DNA from 4 places in the Bradyrhizobium sp. Kon37 genome. Region 2 is predicted to be linked to each of the others. Evidence: riboswitches for the same ligand, from Rfam matches in the RefSeq annotation. Region 2 holds a riboswitch; each other region holds the start of a gene.
What was found. Region 2 has a riboswitch for cobalamin ahead of metE (5-methyltetrahydropteroyltriglutamate--homocysteine S-methyltransferase). Riboswitches for the same ligand answer to the same signal wherever they lie in the genome.
Positions count from the first base shown of each region.

Region 1: another riboswitch for cobalamin. It lies ahead of AC0L3J_RS08255 (TonB-dependent receptor); the one in region 2 lies ahead of metE (5-methyltetrahydropteroyltriglutamate--homocysteine S-methyltransferase).
Region 3: another riboswitch for cobalamin. It lies ahead of AC0L3J_RS21400 (TonB-dependent receptor); the one in region 2 lies ahead of metE (5-methyltetrahydropteroyltriglutamate--homocysteine S-methyltransferase).
Region 4: another riboswitch for cobalamin. It lies ahead of AC0L3J_RS21315 (DUF1636 family protein); the one in region 2 lies ahead of metE (5-methyltetrahydropteroyltriglutamate--homocysteine S-methyltransferase).

Region 1 covers NZ_JBVVOY010000003.1:52,303-57,123, reverse strand. The annotation lists gene AC0L3J_RS08255 (TonB-dependent receptor) at 1-2,273, opposite strand, end outside; cobalamin riboswitch at 2,399-2,607, opposite strand; gene AC0L3J_RS08250 (Cj0069 family protein) at 2,692-3,753, opposite strand; gene AC0L3J_RS08245 (GlcG/HbpS family heme-binding protein) at 3,982-4,482, shown strand; gene AC0L3J_RS08240 (YjiS-like domain-containing protein) at 4,614-4,766, opposite strand.
Region 2 covers NZ_JBVVOY010000005.1:253,359-258,179, forward strand. The annotation lists gene AC0L3J_RS14690 (EAL domain-containing response regulator) at 1-560, shown strand, start outside; gene AC0L3J_RS14695 (4Fe-4S binding protein) at 1,142-1,345, shown strand; cobalamin riboswitch at 2,133-2,332, shown strand; gene metE (5-methyltetrahydropteroyltriglutamate--homocysteine S-methyltransferase) at 2,432-4,747, shown strand.
Region 3 covers NZ_JBVVOY010000011.1:151,337-156,157, reverse strand. The annotation lists gene AC0L3J_RS21400 (TonB-dependent receptor) at 1-1,613, opposite strand, end outside; cobalamin riboswitch at 1,746-1,947, opposite strand; gene AC0L3J_RS21395 (histidine phosphatase family protein) at 2,020-2,592, shown strand; gene cobT (nicotinate-nucleotide--dimethylbenzimidazole phosphoribosyltransferase) at 2,593-3,645, opposite strand; gene cobF (precorrin-6A synthase (deacetylating)) at 3,661-4,410, opposite strand; gene AC0L3J_RS21380 (energy-coupling factor ABC transporter permease) at 4,455-4,821, opposite strand, start outside.
Region 4 covers NZ_JBVVOY010000011.1:136,207-141,027, reverse strand. The annotation lists gene cobN (cobaltochelatase subunit CobN) at 1-1,891, opposite strand, end outside; gene cobW (cobalamin biosynthesis protein CobW) at 1,891-2,940, opposite strand; gene AC0L3J_RS21315 (DUF1636 family protein) at 2,937-3,320, opposite strand; cobalamin riboswitch at 3,416-3,633, opposite strand; gene cobO (cob(I)yrinic acid a,c-diamide adenosyltransferase) at 3,674-4,309, shown strand; gene AC0L3J_RS21305 (cobyric acid synthase) at 4,320-4,821, shown strand, end outside.

The DNA of each region.
Region 1 (4,821 bases), on a different contig from region 2:
GCGTTCATGGTCACCAGATTGTCCTGGAAGTTGAACCTGTCGCCGACGTGACGGACGAGGCCGCCGATCTCCACCGGCAATTTGGTGCCGAAGCGATAGGACGCCCCGGCATTGGCGATGAAGTTCGGGACGTTCGGCGGGGTCTTGCCCGAATAGGATTGGAAGTCGCCATTGCCGTCGACATAGTTGAAGTCAACGAAGCGCGATTGCACGAAGGCGACATTGGCCCACAGCTTCAGGCCGCCGACCGGGTTCACCGCCGCAGCGATCTCGACGCCCTTGGAGGCCATCTTGCCGGCGACGTTGAACACGATGCCGCTCTCGGGCACGTAGACGTTCTTGCGTTCGATGTCGAACGCCGAGAACGTCGCCTCGGCGCGCTTGTCGGATGATTGCAGCTTCACGCCGGTCTCGTAGGTCCGCGACGTCGTCAGCAGCAGCGGCACCTTTGGCGCGAGGATGAAGATGTTGGCCACCGTCGGGTCCGCCGCCGTCGCATATTGGCTGTACAGCATCACCCCGGGCGCGATGTCCCAGGTGTAGCCGATGCGCCCGGTGACCGGATTGAACTTGGTCGAGAACGGATAGCCTTTTCCGGACGCTAGCGAGCCGTCGGGATTGAAGCGCGTGCGCGATAGTTCGATATCCTCGAACCGGATGCCGCCGATCAGCGCGAAGGTCGAGGTCAGCTTGAGCCGGTCCTCGAACGACAGCGCCGTGGTGTCGAGATGGGTGTAGATCTTCTCGTCGCTGCGCGGGCCGTAAAGCCCGCGGTCCGGATTGATCAGCTCGACCGTGTCGGAGAAGAACTTTGTATCCTGCGAGACGTTGAATTGCGAGCTGCTTGCCGCAACCGTAGCGACGAAGCGGTTGTCCATTCCACCGAGGTTGGAATTGACGGTGAGGTCGGTGATGTTGCCATAGAGCCGTTGCGCGTGGTCCAGCGCCAGCCGCTCGCGATAGACCTTGTTCGGCCCGGAATCGTCGAACGAGCTGATCTCGTTGTTGAACCAGTGCCGATGCGCGTCGTAGCCGTAGACCTGGCTGCGCAGCGAGATGTTGTTGGTGATGTCCCACTGGAAGCCGCTGCGCAGCCAGAGCTCGTTGGCCCCGCTGTGATTGTCGAGCACGTTGTAGCTTGTCGTCAGCGTGCGCGCGTCGATGGTAACGGGATTGAGCGCCCCGGCATGGCCGTTGAGGTAGCAATTGGTCCACTGGCCCGAGACGATGCCTGACGTCGGCACGACGCCGGGCGCGTTCGCCGGCACCAGCGGCGTTCCCCAATAGAATCGGTCCTTGTCCTGCTTGTATTCGGCGGCGCCCCAGATCTTCAGGCTGTCGTTGACGCGGTAGTTCAACTGGCCCGAGACGTTGCTGAGCTTCGAATAGGTGTCGTCGATGAAGCTCTTGTCGTTGGAATGGCTGATGTCGAAACGGTAGTCGAGGCCATTGACCAGCGTGCTGCCGCCGGAACCGTAGCCGGCGCGATAGCCGTTGAAGGAATCGTAGGAGGTGAAGGCCTCGTTGATAATGGGCCCGGTGTGCGGCGCCTTGGTGACGTAGTTGATCGCACCGCCGGTGGATCCGAGTCCCGATACCAGGGAGTTGGGGCCCTTGATGATCTCGACCTGCTGCAGATTGGCGGTATCCATGGGCCGGCCCGTCATGGTCGACGGCCCGATCGGGATGCCGTTGTAGAGGGTGGTGAGCTGGTCGCCGCTAAAGCCGCGCATGGAGAAGATTGCGGGCGCGCCCGGCGCATCGCCGCCGGTGACGCCGACCGCGGCCTTGGCGACATCGGTAGTGGTCCTGATGCCCTGATCCTGCATGGTCTGCTGGTCAATGACCTCGACGGTCGCTGGCGTTTCCCGTGCCGTGATTCCGAGCCGGGAGCCGACATCGGTGACGGCGGCCGTGTTCAACGGCGTCTGCACCTGATAGCTCGGAGGCTGGGTTGTTGGGTTGGCAACCACCGGAGCGGCGCGATTACGCCCTACGTTGCGCCGGGCCGTGCGCGATCTCTGAGCGCCGGGGCTGACGGTTACGGCCGGTCTTGGAGTGGGCGGGGTGACGATCACCGGGCCGACCTCGCGGGAGGCGTTGTCGCGGACCGCGGTCTGCGCCATCGCCATGGAGGACAGGGATGTCGAGAGCAGCAAGGCGAGCAGGGCAGGTGTGGCGCGCCGAAAATTGCCGGCTCTTCCCTGAGAGATCTGGATAAGGACACGCGAATGTTCCGGCGCAACGCCCGGACCGAAATAAAGATTTTGCACGACAACGCTCTGCGGCGACGCAAACTAACCGTCACCGCGGTTGCCTTAGCAGTCTGCCTTCGCCCCTAGCGGCAGATGCACCGGCTACTCTTCCGACATCAGGGCACCCCGCCCAATGCGTTCGCGCGTGACCATGGCTGGTAGCAGGTTTCCTGGCTCGCGGGTCATCGCCTTCGACCACCTTCCCAGAGGCCCAAGCGGGGCTCCAGTGGTTCGTTTGGTCGTCGGCTATCCGCCTACAGTTGCGGGGGCAGCCGCGGAATTGCCCACTCGAGGTGGACGCACCGCATTCCCTTGGAGAGTCCTTGCGGACACTACCGCGCGGGAAACTGGCATTTGGCGATGAGCGCGTCAACATCCGCGTATGACCGGCGCCTCTGGCGGAGTGCCGCAGCACGAGATGCCGCGGCATTCTTGCTTAGGGCCTCCTGTCCGCCGATCCAGCCGGTTGCGTTTGCGAGAGCCGCTGCTTCACCGTCCTTGCGATCGCCGCCGGGGCCTCCTCGGGGATCGCGAAGCATGAACTCGCGTTGATCTCGCACAGGACGTAGGTGTCGGCACCGGCCGCGTCTTTCGGACCGTACAGGAAGTCCGCGTCCCAGATGACCGGAAGCGAGCCTGCGTCGATGTCCAGCGTCTTCATCATTCCCGGGGTCCACTCGTCTTCCATCAAGCGACGCAGCCGCTGGAAGCGCGAGTCTGCGTTCGAGGTATAGAGCCGCGGTCCGGCCTCGGAACGGGCATCCGGCGAGTCAACCAGGGCTTTGACTTTGTGAGAGCCGAAGCCGGCACAGCGATCGCCCGCCATATAGCAGCGCACCACGCCTTCGCTCAAGCGAGGCTGGAATGGCTGATCGACCACGCTGCCGTTCTCGAAATATTCCGTGCAGCGACCGAGAAAACTCTCCAACGTCAGTTCCTCGGAGACATCCTTGGTCGCGTCCAGCACCTTTATCATCGGGGAATTCGGCAGGCTCTCGACCTTCCACACGCCTTGGCCGCCGTTACCGCGGTTGCGCTTGATCACGCGCGGACCGGTGGCGAGCCGTGTCGGCAACTCGGCGCGCATGGCCTCGGCGGTTTGATATAAAGCCGTGTCGCATCCCCACCCCATCGAGCGGGTACGATAGAGTACCTCCTTGGTGCCCATCTTGAGAATGACGTCCGGATGAGCGCTGACCCACACGCCCCGCGCCGCTACGTCGCGAAGCAGGGGATCAAGCTCAACCCGCGTCTTGCCCTGGTGGATCGGATCGACCCAGACGAGCACGCCGTCCACCGCGAGCAACTGCTCGCGGACCTCTTCGGCGAGGCTTTCGTCGTAGATCGCCGGCCGGGCTTCGATGCCGACCGCCGCGAGTGCTCCGAAGACGCGGACGAAGCGGCTGTTTTGCGCCGTCGCATCCCGCCGCGCGGCAGCGTCGCCTCGCGAGAGGATGGCGACGGTGTGTTGGTGAGAAGGGTGTCGTTCGGTGTCCATGCGCAAGCTCCACGAATGGCGTGCTGCGCAGAGCTTGGACCGAGGCCTCACGGGGAGTCTGCTTTGTCCCCACGCAACGGAGACTAACGAGGTCGTCCGCGATTTTCAAGACGTGGCCGGCGCCGTTATGCGGAGCCTGTGAACCAAGGCAGATAGCGTGACCCTGTTCGATGATCTGACATATGGTGAGATCAAATAAGCGCTTGGTCACCTATGCCGGAGATTGCCATGAACGTTCGATCCCTGTCGGTCGCGACGGCCCTGCTGATTGCGTCCATCTACCCAGCACGGGCGGAGGAAGCTTTGGTCGCCTACAAATCGCTCGGTCCGGAACTGGCGCTCGATCTTGCGCGCGCTGCGTTGGCGAACTGCCGCACCCGTGGATACCAAATTGCAGTTGCCGTCGTCGATCGCTTCGGCGTCACGCAAGTGATGTTGCGCGACCGCTTTGCAGGCCCTCACACGCCCTCAACGGCAGCAGGCAAGGCGTGGACAGCTGCCTCGTTCAAGACCAGCACGACCGAGCTGAATGCGATCAGCCAGCCGGGCATGATGCAGGCGGGCATTCGCAACCTTCCCGGAGCGGTCGTCATCGCCGGCGGGCTGATCGTCGAAGCCGGCGGCTCCCTGGTCGGAGCGGTCGGCGTGTCCGGCGCGCCGGGCGGTGACGCGGACGAAGCGTGCGCGAAAGCCGGAATTGACGCCATACGCGACAAGCTGGACTTCTGAGAAGACGTCAAGATCGCAGTGAAAAGTTTTTCGGCCTTTTGCGAGCTTGGCGGCCGTCTGATCCACAGGGATAAGCAGACGCGCCGCCTGCGCACGCTCAGGTGTGGCCGCTCATCGAGTGGATATGACGATCACCGATCGTCGCGCCAACCCGAGAAGTAACACCGTCGAGCTTCCCCAACGATTGTTCTCGATAAGCCGACGTCCGCGAGAAGCCGGTCGTCCAATTCGAGAAGTTCGTCGTACTGGCGGCGCCGTGTGATGCCGTCCAGCAGCGCGAGCATTAACTTCCAGAACCATCCAGGATTTGGAGAAGGGACGAAGGCTGCGCTGGATGTG
Region 2 (4,821 bases):
ACCGCGCGATCAAGGATTGGCAGTATCTTCTGGAGCAGCAAACTTCGATCGATCTCTCCATCAATCTCCCGGCAGCATTCCTGATTGACCCGCAGGCGGTACGCGATCTCTGTCGGCGCATGCCGTCGCACGCAGCTTTCGGCGGTTTGACGATTGAAATCGAGAGCGTGGAAGCGATCCAGAACCTAGATCTCCTGGTCGAGGTTGCGCGTGAGGTTCGCTTTCACAACATTGGCCTTGCAATCGACAATGTCGGTGCCAATTGGCCGCAGCTGATGGGGATGACAAAATTCCCGTTCATGAAATTGAAAGTAGATCGTCAGTTCGTCGGCGGCTGCGCGAATGGGCCCCTCAAGCGAACGGTGTGCCGCCATATCGTCGATCTAGCCAAAGAGTACAATGTGCGCACCGTCGCCGAAGGTGTGGAGAGCCAGGCTGACCTAATCGCTGTGGCCGAACTCGGCTTCGACCTTGCGCAGGGCCATCTGTTCGGAAAAGCCATGCCACTGAAGCAATTTGCACAGTCATCTTTCAACCCTGCTCCAGCTCGTCCAAAATAGTTGCGAGTGGCTGAGTGCGGCCAAGCGACGCTCGCGAGCACCGCCATGCCTACTCGGCACCAGGCATGAGGCTGAGTGCAATTCAGTCGGTCTGCAAGGCCAGTGTCGCTCGTCCCGCCGCCACTTCATTTCCCTCCGAAGCTTGTTATACCACAAGCCCGTTTTGGCAAGCCTCCAGCGAGTCCTCCGCGCAGCTAGCGTTGCAGCCATGAGCGAGGCTTGCACAAACCTCCAGTCGGGGTGTGTGACCGGAGGTTTGCCGAGATCCGACGTAGACCTGCGTCCGTTCGCGGGTTTTTGTCGCCGCCGGTGGAGGAAGCGTCAGCCTCGCTTGCCCCCGCGCTGACGTGCCAAACAAACCGACGGACGCTTCCAGCGTCAAGTCGCGACTGACTCTCGCAAGAGGGCCCGGTGGCTCGTAGCCTGAAATTGAAGCGACCTGTTGCTGTCGCCGACGCAACATGGTCTCAGACCGGGGACAGCCGAATTGGGCAAATTGCCCAACATTGAGCGCGTCTGCGTTTGGCACGGCATTTGAAAGGGATCGCCCATGGCATCGCTCGCCTAAGGAGTCGGAACGCATGGCTTACAAGATCGTCGCTTCGCAATGCACCGTTTGTGGCGCATGTGAGTTCGAGTGTCCCAACGCGGCGATCAGTCTGAAGCGCGACATTTACGTTATCGATGCCAAAAAATGTACGGAGTGCGAGGGCCATTGCGACACGCCGCAATGCGCGGTGGTCTGTCCGGTCCCTGACACCTGTGTCCCGTCCAAGACAGGATAGGCAGCCCGCGACCAAGGCCTCATCGCTCGATTTCGCGAACGAAGTTGTAGATGTGGGACCTTGAGGAGACCACGACCGCATGGGGCGCATCGAGGTCGATTAACATCGTTATGAGCTTAAGACGCTGAGCGACTCCGAGGACCCCCTCAAAGGGCTCTCTCGGAGGACACCGTCGAATTTGTCACGAACAAGGACAAGGCCCTCGATGCTCCGTGGCCGCGTTAAGGCCTATCGTCGCTGGCCGCGAGTCGAGGCGAGGCAGACCGGCGTCGAGCGGCCACGGACGCATCGAAGCCGGCGCAAAAGTCGCTCAGCACGTGAACACCTAGTGCACCGAGAAGATCATCTTGGCCAACCTCACGGAGGCGGACGACCTCGTGCCTGGTCGCGGGCTCGCCGAACACCCATGGAGCCGACCTGATCATCCGTGCGGTCCTGGAGCAATCCGGCTTTCGAAATTTCTAGGGAGCCCTCGTGGGCTGTGACCAAACGGATGCCGGCTGAGGATGATCGCACCTTCCTGACGCGCAGGTTCGAAAAGCTGCTGACGGAAAAGGTCGCCTCCTCGCGATCACACAGATACCGAAAGCGGCCCGGGTTCGTTCCGGTGGTGGAGCTCAACCGTTACGCGAGCGGGGAGCGAATGCATTTCACAAGCGGAGCCTCCACAGATCCGGGCGTGTTCACTAGGCCGCGAGCAAGACCGTCGTACCCGCCTAGTGCGCTCGTAATCGCTTGGGCAATATCGCAGCGAGAATCGGTAGGTTGACGCATCGATCCTCGTGCGCATAATTCAAGCCGTCGCGGTCTCCGGATTTCGTTTGATCCGGAGCTAAGAGGGAAGCCGGTGCAATGCCGGCGCTGCCCCCGCAACTGTAAGCGGCGAGCCGCTGTCCAACGAAGTCACTGAAGCCATGCGGCTTCGGGAAGGCCGGACAGCAGCGACGACCTGTGAGCCAGTAGACCTGCCTCGACAAGATATCGTCCACGGGCGGGGCGTCCCGGTGTGCGCCAAGCAGTTGTCGCTCACGCGATGTTCGCTGTCTGCGTCCGCCATGGCCTTTGCCCCAACATGGGGTCTAGGCTATGTCAATCCTTTCGCTTCCCGTTGCCACACTGGGGACGTCACGCATCGGCCCACGACGCGAACTCAAATTCGCGCTCGAGAGCTACTGGGCGGGAAAGTCCGGCGAAGCCGAGCTCCTCGAGGCGGGGAGTGGACTTCGTGCCGCTAATTGGGCACGGCAGAAATCCCGCGGTGCGACCGTCATTCCTTCGAATGACTTCTCGCTCTACGATCATGTACTCGATACCAGCCTGATGGTCGGCGCCATTCCCGACGTTTATGGCTGGACCGAAGGTCCTGTGTCGCTCAAAACCTACTTCACCATGGCGCGTGGCGCTCAGGACGGTGGCCACGCTCAGCATGGGCCCGGCGTAGCCGCACAGGAGATGACGAAGTGGTTCGATACGAACTACCACTACATGGTGCCGGAATTTCACCAGGATCAGATCTTTAAGTTTGCCTCTCGGAAGCCGATCGAGGAATATGAGGAGGCAAGAAGCCTCGGCTATCAGACGCGGCCCGTCCTAGTGGGCCCAGTCACTTTCCTGAAGCTCGGCAAAAGCGTAGATCCCGCATTCAATCCGCTCTCGCTGCTTGATCGGCTCCTCCCCGTCTATGTCGATGTTCTCCGCGAACTAGCCTCGCGCGGCGCTGAATGGGTTCAGCTCGACGAGCCATGCCTAGTGATGGACGTCGACGAAGGATCTCGGGCGGCTGTCCGCCGGGCCTATGCTCATTTCGTTAACGCCGTACCGCCCCTAAAAATCATGCTGGCCACGTATTTTGGAGGTGTCGGCGACAATCTTGAGACAGTCTTGGCTTTGCCCGTTGCCGGACTCCATGTCGACTTGGTTCGGGCACCCGGCCAGTTGGACGCGATTGTCGCCAGAGCCCGTGGAGATCTCGTGGTCTCGCTAGGCGTCGTTGATGGTCGCAACGTGTGGCGCTCCAATCTGCCCGCGCTGCTCGACCAGCTCGCTCCTATGGTCAAAAAACTGGGCAGGGACCGTGTTCAGATTGCTCCCTCCTGCTCGCTACTTCATGTTCCCACCGACATTGAGCTAGAGACCGATCTCGATCCCAATCTGAAGACGTGGCTGGCGTTCTCAGTGCAGAAGATCAAGGAACTTTCGATATTGGGCAAAGCGCTGGCCGGCCAGGCTGCCGACGTGGCGGATGAACTCGCCCTCTCAGAGGATGCATCCGTCACCCGCGAAACATCGCCGAAGATCCATAGTGCGAACGTCGCCGGACGAATGGCCGCGATCGACGATAGCATGCGTCGCCGTCGCAGTGCGTTCGCCCAGCGCGCCGACGTCCAGCGCGTCGCCTTCGCATTGCCGATGTTTCCAACCACAACCATCGGATCCTTCCCGCAAACGGCGGACGTCCGCAATGCGCGTGCAGCTCATGCGCGGGGAGCGCTGAATGACACGCAGTACGAGCAGCTTCTGAAAGCGGAGACAGCCCATACCGTGCATTGGCAGGAAGATATCGGCCTGGACGTGCTCGTACACGGTGAGTTCGAGCGCAATGACATGGTTCAATACTTTGGCGAGCAGCTGTTGGGTTTCGCGTTTACCAAGCACGGCTGGGTTCAGTCTTATGGCTCGCGGTGCGTTCGTCCTCCTATCCTGTTTGGAGATGTCTCCCGCCCGAAGCCCATGACCGTTAAATGGTGGCGACATGCGCAGTCTCTGACCAAAAAACCCGTCAAGGCTATGCTGACCGGACCAGTGACGATCCTGAACTGGTCGTTTGTCCGTGACGACATCCCGCGGAGCGAGACATGCCGACAGATCGCTCTCGCGATCCGAGACGAGGTCATCGACCTTGAGGCAGCTGGAGCGACCATGATCCAGATCGACGAGGCTGCGTTGCGGGAGGGATTGCCGCTGCGCAAATCGCAGTGGGAGGACTATCTCGATTGGGCAGTGGACAGTTTCCGCGTTTGCTCCTCCGCTGTCGCTGACGGAACTCAGATCCATACGCACATGTGCTATTCCGAGTTCAACGAAATCATCGATGCGATCGCAGCTATGGATGCCGACGTCATTTCAATCGAGGCTTCCCGTTCTAGAATGGAATTGCTCGACGCTTTCAAGAACTACAAATATCCTAATGAGATCGGGCCGGGCGTCTATGACATTCATTCACCGCGCATTCCCGCAGCAGCTGAGATCAAGCAGCTGATTGTGTTGGCGCGGCAGCGGGTTTCCGATCGGCAGCTCTGGATCAATCCCGACTGCGGACTGAAAACTCGAAGGTGGGAGGAGGTGCGTCCCGCGCTCGTCAATATGGTGGCCGCCGCACGCGAGTTGCGGAGTGAGGCATGATCGTACGCAGCGTGTCGCCAACGTATTTGTGAATAAGATCCACGCGCGTTGGGAGGTCGCGATATCTTGCGAAC
Region 3 (4,821 bases), on a different contig from region 2:
GTGTAGCCGATGCGACCCGTGGTCGGGACCCAGGATTGCGAGAACGGAAAGCCAACGTTCACGAGCCCGGTCTTGTCGGTCGAGTTGCGGTCGAGCCCGATATGCTCGGCGCGGAGGCCGCCGACCACCGCAAAGGTCCGTGTCAACTTCAACCGGTCCTCGAACGACAGTGCCTCGTTGTCGATCCGCGCGGTCTGCTGCTTGGTCGTGAGCAAGCCGTAATAGCCGCGATCGGGATTGACCAGCGAGACGGAATCATCGGGGAAATTTGCGGCGCCCGGCCTCACGAAATCAAGGTAGCTTGAGGAAAGCGTCGTGACCAAGCGGTTGTCAAAGCCGGCGATATTCGCATCCCAGACCAGGTCGGTGATGTTGCCGACCAAGCGTTGGCTGTGCGCGACATAGAAGCGCCCACGGTCGACCATGTTCGTGCCGGAATTGAACGCCTCGACCTCGTTGTTGAGCCACGTGCGCTCTGCGCCATAACCATAGGCCTGGCTTTTCAACGTCAGGTCGGGCGCGAGCTTCAGCTCGAAGCCGCCGCGCAGCCACACTTCCTTCGCCACGTTCTTGTTGTCGAGGACGTTGTAGTTGGTGTTGAAGGTGCGGTCGTCGATCGTGACGGCCCCAAGATCAGTCTTGTTGAAATAATTGCCGGACACGATTCCCGTCGTCGCATGCGAACCGCTGAAGGCAATCGGCACCAGCGGCGCCCCCCAATAGGCTTTCGAACGATCCTCGCGGTATTCGATCGCGCCCCAGACCTTGAGGCTATCGGAGATGCGGTAGTTGAGCTGGCCCGACACATCGAGCGTCTTGGTGTTGGTGTCGTCGGCAAAGCCGTTGAGCGAGGAACGACTGACGTCGAAACGGTAGTCCAGTCCCTGCACATTGGTGCTGCCGCCCGAGCCGTAATGCGCGCGGAACGAGTTCAGCGAATCCCAGGAAAAATCCGCCTCGTTCCGGATCGGACCGGTGTGCGGCTGCTTGGTGACGAAGTTGATCGCGCCGCCGGCGGCGCCCTCGCCCGACATCAGCGACGCCGGCCCCTTCAGGAATTCGACGGCCTCCAGGTTGGCCGTGTCGGTGATCCGCGAGGTCATGTTCTGCGGACCGATCTTGATGCCGTTGTAGAGCGTGTTGATCTGGCTATTGGTGAAGCCGCGCATGGAGAAAGCCGACGGCTCGGCCGGATTGTCGCCGGCTGTGACGCCAACCGCTCCCTGCGCGACGTCGGACACGGTGCGATAGCCCTGCTCGCGCATGGTTGCGGCCGAGATCACCTCCACGGTCGCGGGCGTTTCGCGCACGGTCAGGCCAAGGCGCGAGGCGCTTTCGGCGACGGCATTGGTATTGAGCGGCGTCTGTGCTGCCGCAGTCGGCACGACAGGCTTGGGCACTGCGGATGCAGTCTCCGGCCGGCGCGCTGCTGCGCGGCGTGGGCCCTGCGCCTCCCGCGCGGCGGGCTTGGCCTGCTTGCGGGATTGGGCAGGCGTTACCTCGACCGGCGGCAGAGGTTCGCGAGCCTGCTGCGCCAGCGCGGCGGAGGGATCAAGAACGACAAAGGATGTGAGTGCGGCGGATGCAAGCAGAAGCGCACGCCGTCGTATCATGTGAACAGGAGACACGGTCTTGGACCTCGGTATGACGTCAGTGGCACGTCACCGCGAACCAAGGTCCCATCTTCCGGCTTATAAGCCTTCCGATGAAGCCGAATGTCTGTACTCCCCGACCGACATCTTCGCGTGTGACCACGGCTGACGGCAGGTCTCCTGGCTCGCGGGTCAATACCTTGCGTCGCCTTCCCGGGACCGAGATACCCAGTGGCATGTGATGCAAGATTCGCCGCTTACAGTTGCGGGGGCAGCCACGGCATTGGGGACAATGTCCCCGCACCGCATTCCCTTTTCATCCCCTCTCGGGGAAACCGTCGCGAGCATCTAGGATTACGATCCAGACAGAGTCAATGTGCCAGTTGCGGCGTTATTGCCACAACGACCAGTTTCCTTGGAGATAAGCATGGGAGGCGAGACCTTCCTCTGGCTGATACGGCACGCGCCCGTCGATGGCGTCGCGGGGACGATCCATGCAGCCGACGCACCGGCCGATCTCGGCGCTCGGGCGCAGCTGGAGGCGCTGCGGCAGCGCCTGCCGCGCGACGCCGCGAGCTATGCGAGTCCGTCGCGGCGCACGGTCGAGACGGCCCGCGCGCTGGGGCTCGAGCCGCTGCAGCTGGACGAATTCAGCGAGCAGAACTTTGGCGACTGGACCGGCCGTCGGCACGACGAGCTCGCCGCGACCGGTGGCGAGGCCTATGCACAGTTCTGGAGCGATCCTGCGTGCGGACGGCCACCGGGCGGCGAAAGCTTCGAGGAACAGGTCGCGCGCGTCCGGCTGGGTCTGTCGAGGATCGGCGCCGGGGCCGCGACGCTCGTCGTGCATTCCGGCACGATCCGCGCGGCGCTGTGCATCGCGCTGGATCTGACGCCTCAAGCGGCGCTCCGGTTTGTGATCGATCCGCTGTCGCTGACCCGGATCGACCGGCTCGCGACCGGCTGGCGCGTCGTCTCCGTCAATCAGCGGACGATTTGATCAGGCCGGACGATCCGGCACATTGGCCTGCGCAAAGGTCGCCATGCCGTTGTGGAGCGCACAGGCCGACCGCACCAGCGGCAGCGCGATGGCCGCGCCCGATCCTTCGCCGAGCCTGAGATCGAGGCTGATCAGCGGCTGCAGATTCAGCGCGCGAAGCACCAGCCGATGGCCCTGCTCGGCGGATTGATGCGAGGCCAGCAGGAACGGCTGGCACGAGGGGTTGAGCCGCGCCGCCGCCAGCGCCGCCACCGACACGATGAAGCCGTCGATCAACACGGGGATGCGGAGCTGTGCAGCCGCGATAATTGCACCGCAGATGGCCGCAATCTCGAGACCGCCGACGGCGCACAGGATCTTTTCGGGCGAAGCGCCCGCAATGCCATGGCGTGCGATCGCAGCGTCGATCACCCGCGCCTTGTGCACACGGCCGGCCGCGTCAACGCCGGTCCCGCTGCCCGCGATCTCCTCAGCGCTCACACCGAGCAAGCCGGCCGCGATCGCCGCCGATGTCGTGGTGTTGCCGATTCCCATCTCGCCGAAGATCAGAAGATCGGGCTGCCCGGCCTGCGCGCGCGTCACCGCACGTCGGCCGGCTTCGAACGCAAATGCCAGCTCTGCGGGGGTGAGCGCAGCTTCGATACTGAAATCGCGCGTGCCGCTGCGCGGCTTGTCGGTCACGATTCCAGCCATCTCCTCCTGCGCCAGCGTGCCGGAATCGACGACCTCCAGGCTGGAGCCCAGCTCACGCGCGAGCACCGAGATCGCGGCACCGCCGGAGGCAAAGTTCGCCAGCATCGCGATCGTCACTTCCTGCGGATAGGCCGAGACGCCCTGGGCGACGATGCCATGATCGCCGGCGAAGATAACGATCGGCACCCGCGCCGCGCGCGGTTGCTCGGTTGCTTGGAGGCCCGCAAGCTCGATCGCGAGCTGCTCGAGCCGGCCAAGCGCGCCGGTCGGTTTCGTCAGTTGCGCCTGCCGCGCCACCGCCGCCTCGCGATGGACTGCGGAGATATCGGGGCATTGTTGAGTGACCCATTCGGGGAGCATGCTGCCTCGCTTGCCTCACAGCCTGTGCTTGAGGATGTAACTGTCCATGATCCAACCGTGTCGTTCGCGCGCCTCTTGCCGCACCGCGACGATACGCGGGCCGATCTCGGCCAGCGCGCCGGACATGATGATCTGATCGGGCATGCCGAGATAGGCGCCCCACCAGATGTGCAGGCCTTTCGGATCGAGCGACTGGAACGCCGTGCCGCCGTCGAGCATCACCACCACGGTATCGACGCCTGCCGGCCAGCCGCCCTCACGCAAGCGACGTCCCGTCGTGACCAGAAAGGGCTCGCCGATGTCATTGAGCGGCAGCGCATGCGCCGCGCACAGCGTCTGGATCGAGGTGATGCCGGGAACGATCTCGATCTTTGGCGAGGGATTGAGCCGCCGCGCAATGCGCAGCGAGGAATCATAAAGCGAGGGATCGCCCCAGATCAGCAGCGCGACTCTGCCCTCGCCTTCGAGATGATCTGCGATCGTCTGCGACCAGGCAGCGGCGACGGCATCGTGCCAATCGTCCACGCCCTTGCGATAATCCGCTTCAGCGGCATCACGGACGGGCAGATCGAACTCGGCGATGCGCGTCGTGTCACTGGTGAGCACATCCGCGCAGATCGTCCGCCTGAGATCGGCGAGATCGGACTTTGCAGTCCCCTTGCGCGGGATCAGGACGAGATCGGCCGCGTTGATGGCAGTGATCGCGGCGCGCGTGAGCTGCTCGGGATCGCCGCAACCGATGCCTATCAGGGAGAGCGTGAGCATCGTGGCTGCGAAGGGCGGCATCACGGCCGCCCGTTCGCTTGTCTCTAGGCCGCGTTGTGCAAACGCGGTGTGACGAGGCCGGCCGCGGTGACGCCGCGCAGCGACTTCGCCAGCGCCAGCACCCCGAGATCGGCGAGCGGCTCGATCACGATGACGAGCGCATAGGACGCCGCGAAGGTCGCGATGTTGACGAGGTTGGTCGCGCCAAAACCGGCGCCATAGAGCGCCCAGAACGCCACCCAGGCGATGACGCCGGCCTGATAGGTCGTCGAAAGCGCCAGCGCCTGGCGGTACTTCAGATCGACATAGGCCGTGTTGCTCGAAATGATCCGCGTGGCGATCGCCTGGATCCCGAACAGCGGCACCAGCAGCGTGGTGACGTTCATGCCATATTGCGGCAGGTCGGGCGGC
Region 4 (4,821 bases), on a different contig from region 2:
GTGCCTCATCGCGGATCGCGGCAATCAGACGCTGGCGGCGGGCGGGATCGAGGCCATCAGCCGTCGAGTATTCGTCGAGGAGCTGTTCGAGCCTGCGTAGCCCGTCCGGCACCGCTGATGCGGCGAGCTGCGGCGGCAGATGGCCGATCGTGACGGCACCCAGGCGCCGCTTGGCCTGCGCGGCCTCGCCGGGATCGTTGACGATGAAGGGATAGATGACGGGCAGATCGCCGATCAGGGCTTCCGGCCAGCACGCCTGCGACAGTGCCACGGATTTTCCCGGCAGCCATTCCAGCGTGCCGTGCGCGCCCATGTGCACGACGGCATCATGGCCCTGCTGCCGGAGCCAGAGATAGAACGCGACATAGGCGTGGCGCGGCGTGCGGGCGAGATCGTGATAGTCGGCATCGCGCGTGGTCGCATCGCCGCGCTCCGGCTGAACCGCGATGATCGACCGGCCGCATTGAATCGCGGCGAAATGGAACGCGCCGTTGCGACAACCCGGATCGGTCTCCGGCGCGCCCCAGGCTTGCGCGAGATCATCCTGCAACACTTGCGGAAGGCGCGACAGCGCAGCGCGGTAATCGGCAACGCTCCAGCTCAAGGTCTGCTCGAGCAGCGTGTCGCCGAGTCCATGGACCGGCGCAACATCGAAGCCGGCCTCCGCGAGATCGGACACCAGGGCCTCGACCGAGGCCAGCGCATCGAGACCCACCGCATGCGCAATCTGATGCGGACGGCCCGGATAGTTCGAGAGTACGAGTGCCATCCGCTTTTCGGCGGCCGGCTTCTCCGCAAGGCGATGCCAGGCCGCAACGCGCGCGCCGACGGCCTTCACGCGCTCGTCGTCGGGCCTGTGTGCCAGATGCGAAAATTGCAAATCGGGATCGCGCATCGCGGCCGATTTGAAGCTGACCACGCCCGCAAACAGGCGACCGTCGACCTCGGGCAGCACCACATGCATCGCGAGGTCGCCGGGCGACAGGCCGCGGAGCGAGCTCGCCCAATCCTCGCGCCGCGCCGTGGAGAGCGCGACCTGGAACACCGGGCAGGATGCGGCATCGAACGGCGTCGTGCCGTCGTCGCCCATCGCCGAGAATGCCGTCGCATTGACGATCGCGGCCGGAGGATTATGCGCCAGATACTCGCGCAACCAATCCGCAACCCCCGCGGCTTTCAGCGAGGTGACGAACACACCATGCGCGTCGAATCCCTTCTCGCGCAATGCGCCGATCAGGGCATCGACCGGGCCAGTGTCGGCCGCGGTGAGATAGGAGCGATAGAAGATCACGAGCGCGCGCCGCCTGCCCTCACCCAACGCCGGCGCGGCAATGACACCGCGCGCGGGATCGTAAAAGCCCATCTCGGGCACGGTCATCTCGCCGATAACAGGTCCCGCATAGAGGCCCGAAGCCAACGCAAGCTGCGCGATCGCGGCTTGCGATGCGACAGGGCCGCCGGTGTCGCAGAGCACCTTGAGCCGCCGCAGCGTCGAGACCGGCAGGGTCGAATATGCATCCAGCCGCGTATCGTCGCGGCCGTCGGCCGGCAGCACGGCCAGCACGATGCCGCGCTCCTTCGCCAGTTGCTGCAGGGCCGCGAGCCCATACGACCAATAGGACTCACCCCCGATCAGACGCACGAGGATGCCGCGCGCCTGCGCCAGCGTGCGCTCGATATAGGTGTCGACCGAGAGCGGATGACGGAGTTCTGCGAGATTGACGAGCCGTAGCGACGGCAGGCTGTCGCGGCCACGGCGCCAGCCGGCCGCGAACGCGGCAAGATCGGAATCTGAATACGAGAGCACCACGAGATCGGCCGGATCCTGGCCGATGTCCCTTGGTATCGCGGTCTCCTCGAGACCGCGGCTCTCGCGGAAGACTACGTGCATTAGATACCAGATCCTGAAAGACCAAGTCCCGCCTTGATCGCGGCTTCATCAATGTTTCCGTGCTCGCCGATCACGACGAGCTTTGACCGCCTCGCACCCGCGCCCCAGGGCTTGTCGAACTGGTGCCGCACGCGCTCGCCGACCGCTTGCAGCAAGAGGCGCATCGGCTTGCCCTCCACCGCGATGTAACCCTTGACGCGCAGCACGTTCTGCTCGCGCGCCAGCCGCTGAACGGATGCGACCAGCACGTCGATGTCGGTGACCTCAGGAAGATCGATCACGACGGACGCAAAATCGTCGTGCTCATGATCCTCCTCGCCGTCGTGATGCGAGGGCCGCGCGGCGAGATCATTCTCGGCGGCAGCGCCGAGGTCGAGGATGACACGCGCGTCGATCGCGCCGTCGGTGATCGCCAGCATCGGCACGCGGCGCGACATCTCGGCGGTGATCGCCGCCTTGGCTGTCTCGAGCCCTGCCGCGCCCGCAAGATCCGCCTTGGTCAGCAGCACGATGTCGGCGCAGGCGATCTGGTCCTCAAACACTTCCGACAGCGGCGTCTCATGGTCGAGATTGCCGTCCGCCGCGCGCTGCGCTTCGACGGCAATTGGGTCGGGCGCGAAACGGCCGGCAGCAACAGCTTCGGCGTCGGCGAGCGCGATCACGCCGTCGACCGTGATGCGCGAACGGATCTCCGGCCAGTCGAACGCCTTCAGCAGCGGTTTGGGCAGAGCCAGGCCCGAGGTCTCGATCAGGATATGATCGGGCCGCACCGGCCGCGACAGCAGCTTCTCCATGGTCGGAATGAAATCGTCGGCGACAGTGCAGCAGATGCAGCCATTGGCGAGCTCGATGATGTTCTCTTCCGGGCAATTCGCATCGGCGCAGGATTTCAGAATCTCGCCATCGACGCCTTCGCTGCCGAACTCGTTGACGAGCACCGCGAGCTTCTTGCCGTTGGCGTTGGCGAGCAGATGCTGGATCAGCGTGGTCTTGCCGGAGCCGAGAAAGCCCGTGACGACCGTGACCGGGACTTTTGCGAGCGAATTCATTCGGCAGCCTCCGGCACGACGGCCAAGGGGAGAATGGGGGGAATGCGGGCAAGCGATTGCTTGCGGAAGATCTCCGGGCGGCTGCGCCAGGGCACGAGGCCGTCGGGCGCGGCCGCATAGGCCGCGGCGCCCGCGACCACGTCGCTCGCATGCGCATCCGAGAGGCGACCATAGACATAGGACCAGCGGCCGGGCGCGCTGAGCGCGACCGAGCAACCCTGGTTGCATGCAGACAGGCATTCGACGGGAACCACGCTGACGCCCTCGGGCACGCCGGCCTCGAGGATCGCACCATGCAGGCGCTTGCCGGGCGTCGTCTCGCCCTCGCCAAGCGTCTCGCCGGCGCGGCAGGTGATGCAGACATGAAGTGTGACGGTCATCGCTTCTTCCAGAATAAACAGCGGGAAGCGAAGAGGCCCACGAACCGTTCTTGCGAAGGCCCGTTTCCCCGTCGCGGAACACCCCGTCCGCCGGTCCAAAATCGTCCGCGTTGGCAGGTCTCCCGGCTTCCGGAGCAGGGTTTCCCCTTCGATCCCCGCCTTCCCGATCTCATGGGGATCAGTGGCTTCGGGCATCTCTCCGGTCACGGTCGCGGGGGCGGCTGCATTTTGGAACCAAATCTTGCCGATTCGGACCCTATCGCATTCCCTCTTCGCCTGTCGTAGGACAGGAACCAACGTCGGGCCACCATTTGCCCCCGACCGCCTCTTGTCAAGCCGAAGGACCCCGTCCGATGACGTCAGAACCGGATACCCAGACGGCCGACGAAACCGACGCCCGTCACGCCTCGAAAATGGCGAAGAAGAAGGTCGCCCGCGACAAGATCATGGCGACCAAGAGCGGCGAAAAGGGCCTCATCATCGTCCACACCGGCGCCGGCAAGGGCAAGTCGTCCTCGGCCTTCGGCATGATCGTCCGCTGCGTCGCCCATGGCTTTCCCTGTGCGGTCGTGCAGTTCATCAAGGGCGCCTGGGATACCGGCGAGCGCCGCATGCTCACCGGCCATTTCGGCGACCTCTGCCAATTCCACGCCATGGGCGAAGGCTTTACCTGGGAGACGCAGGACCGCGCCCGCGACATCGCGGCCGCCCGCGCCGGCTGGGAGAAGGCCAAGGAGCTGATCCTCGACCAGAATCTCCGCATGGTCGTGCTCGACGAGATCAACATCGCGCTGCGCTACGACTATCTCGACATCGCGGAGGTTGTCGATTTCCTGGCGACCTCGAAGCCGCCGATGACGCATGTCGTGCTTACCGGGCGCAACGCCAAGGACGAGCTGATCGAGATCGCCGATCTCGTCACCGAGATGACGCTGGTCAAGCATCCCTTCCGCTCCGGCATCAAGGCGCAAGCCGGCGTCGAGTTCTAAGAAACTCGCGATGGCGCGCGCATTGATGATCCAGGGGGCCGGCTCGGACGTGGGCAAGTCGCTCATCGTCGCCGGCCTCGCGCGCGCCTTTGTGCGACGCGGCCTGCGCGTGCTCCCGTTCAAGCCGCAGAACATGTCGAACAATGCGGCCGTCACGGTCGACGGCGGCGAGATCGGCCGCGCCCAGGCGCTCCAGGCGCTCGCCGCTGGCGTCGAGCCGCACACCGACATGAACCCGGTGCTGCTCAAGCCCGAGACCGATGTCGGCGCGCAGGTGATCGTGCAGGGAAAACGCATCGCGACCGCGCGTGCGCGTGAATATGCGGCGATGAAGCCGTCATTGATGGGCGCCGTGCTGGAGAGCTTCGAGCGGCTGAAGGCGCGCGCCGATCTCGTGCTGGTGGAAGGCGCCGGCAGCCCGGCCGAGGTGAACCTGCGCAAGGCCGACATCGCCAATATGGGCTTTGCGCGCAAGGCCGACGTGCCGGTCGTGCTGGTCGGCGACATCGACC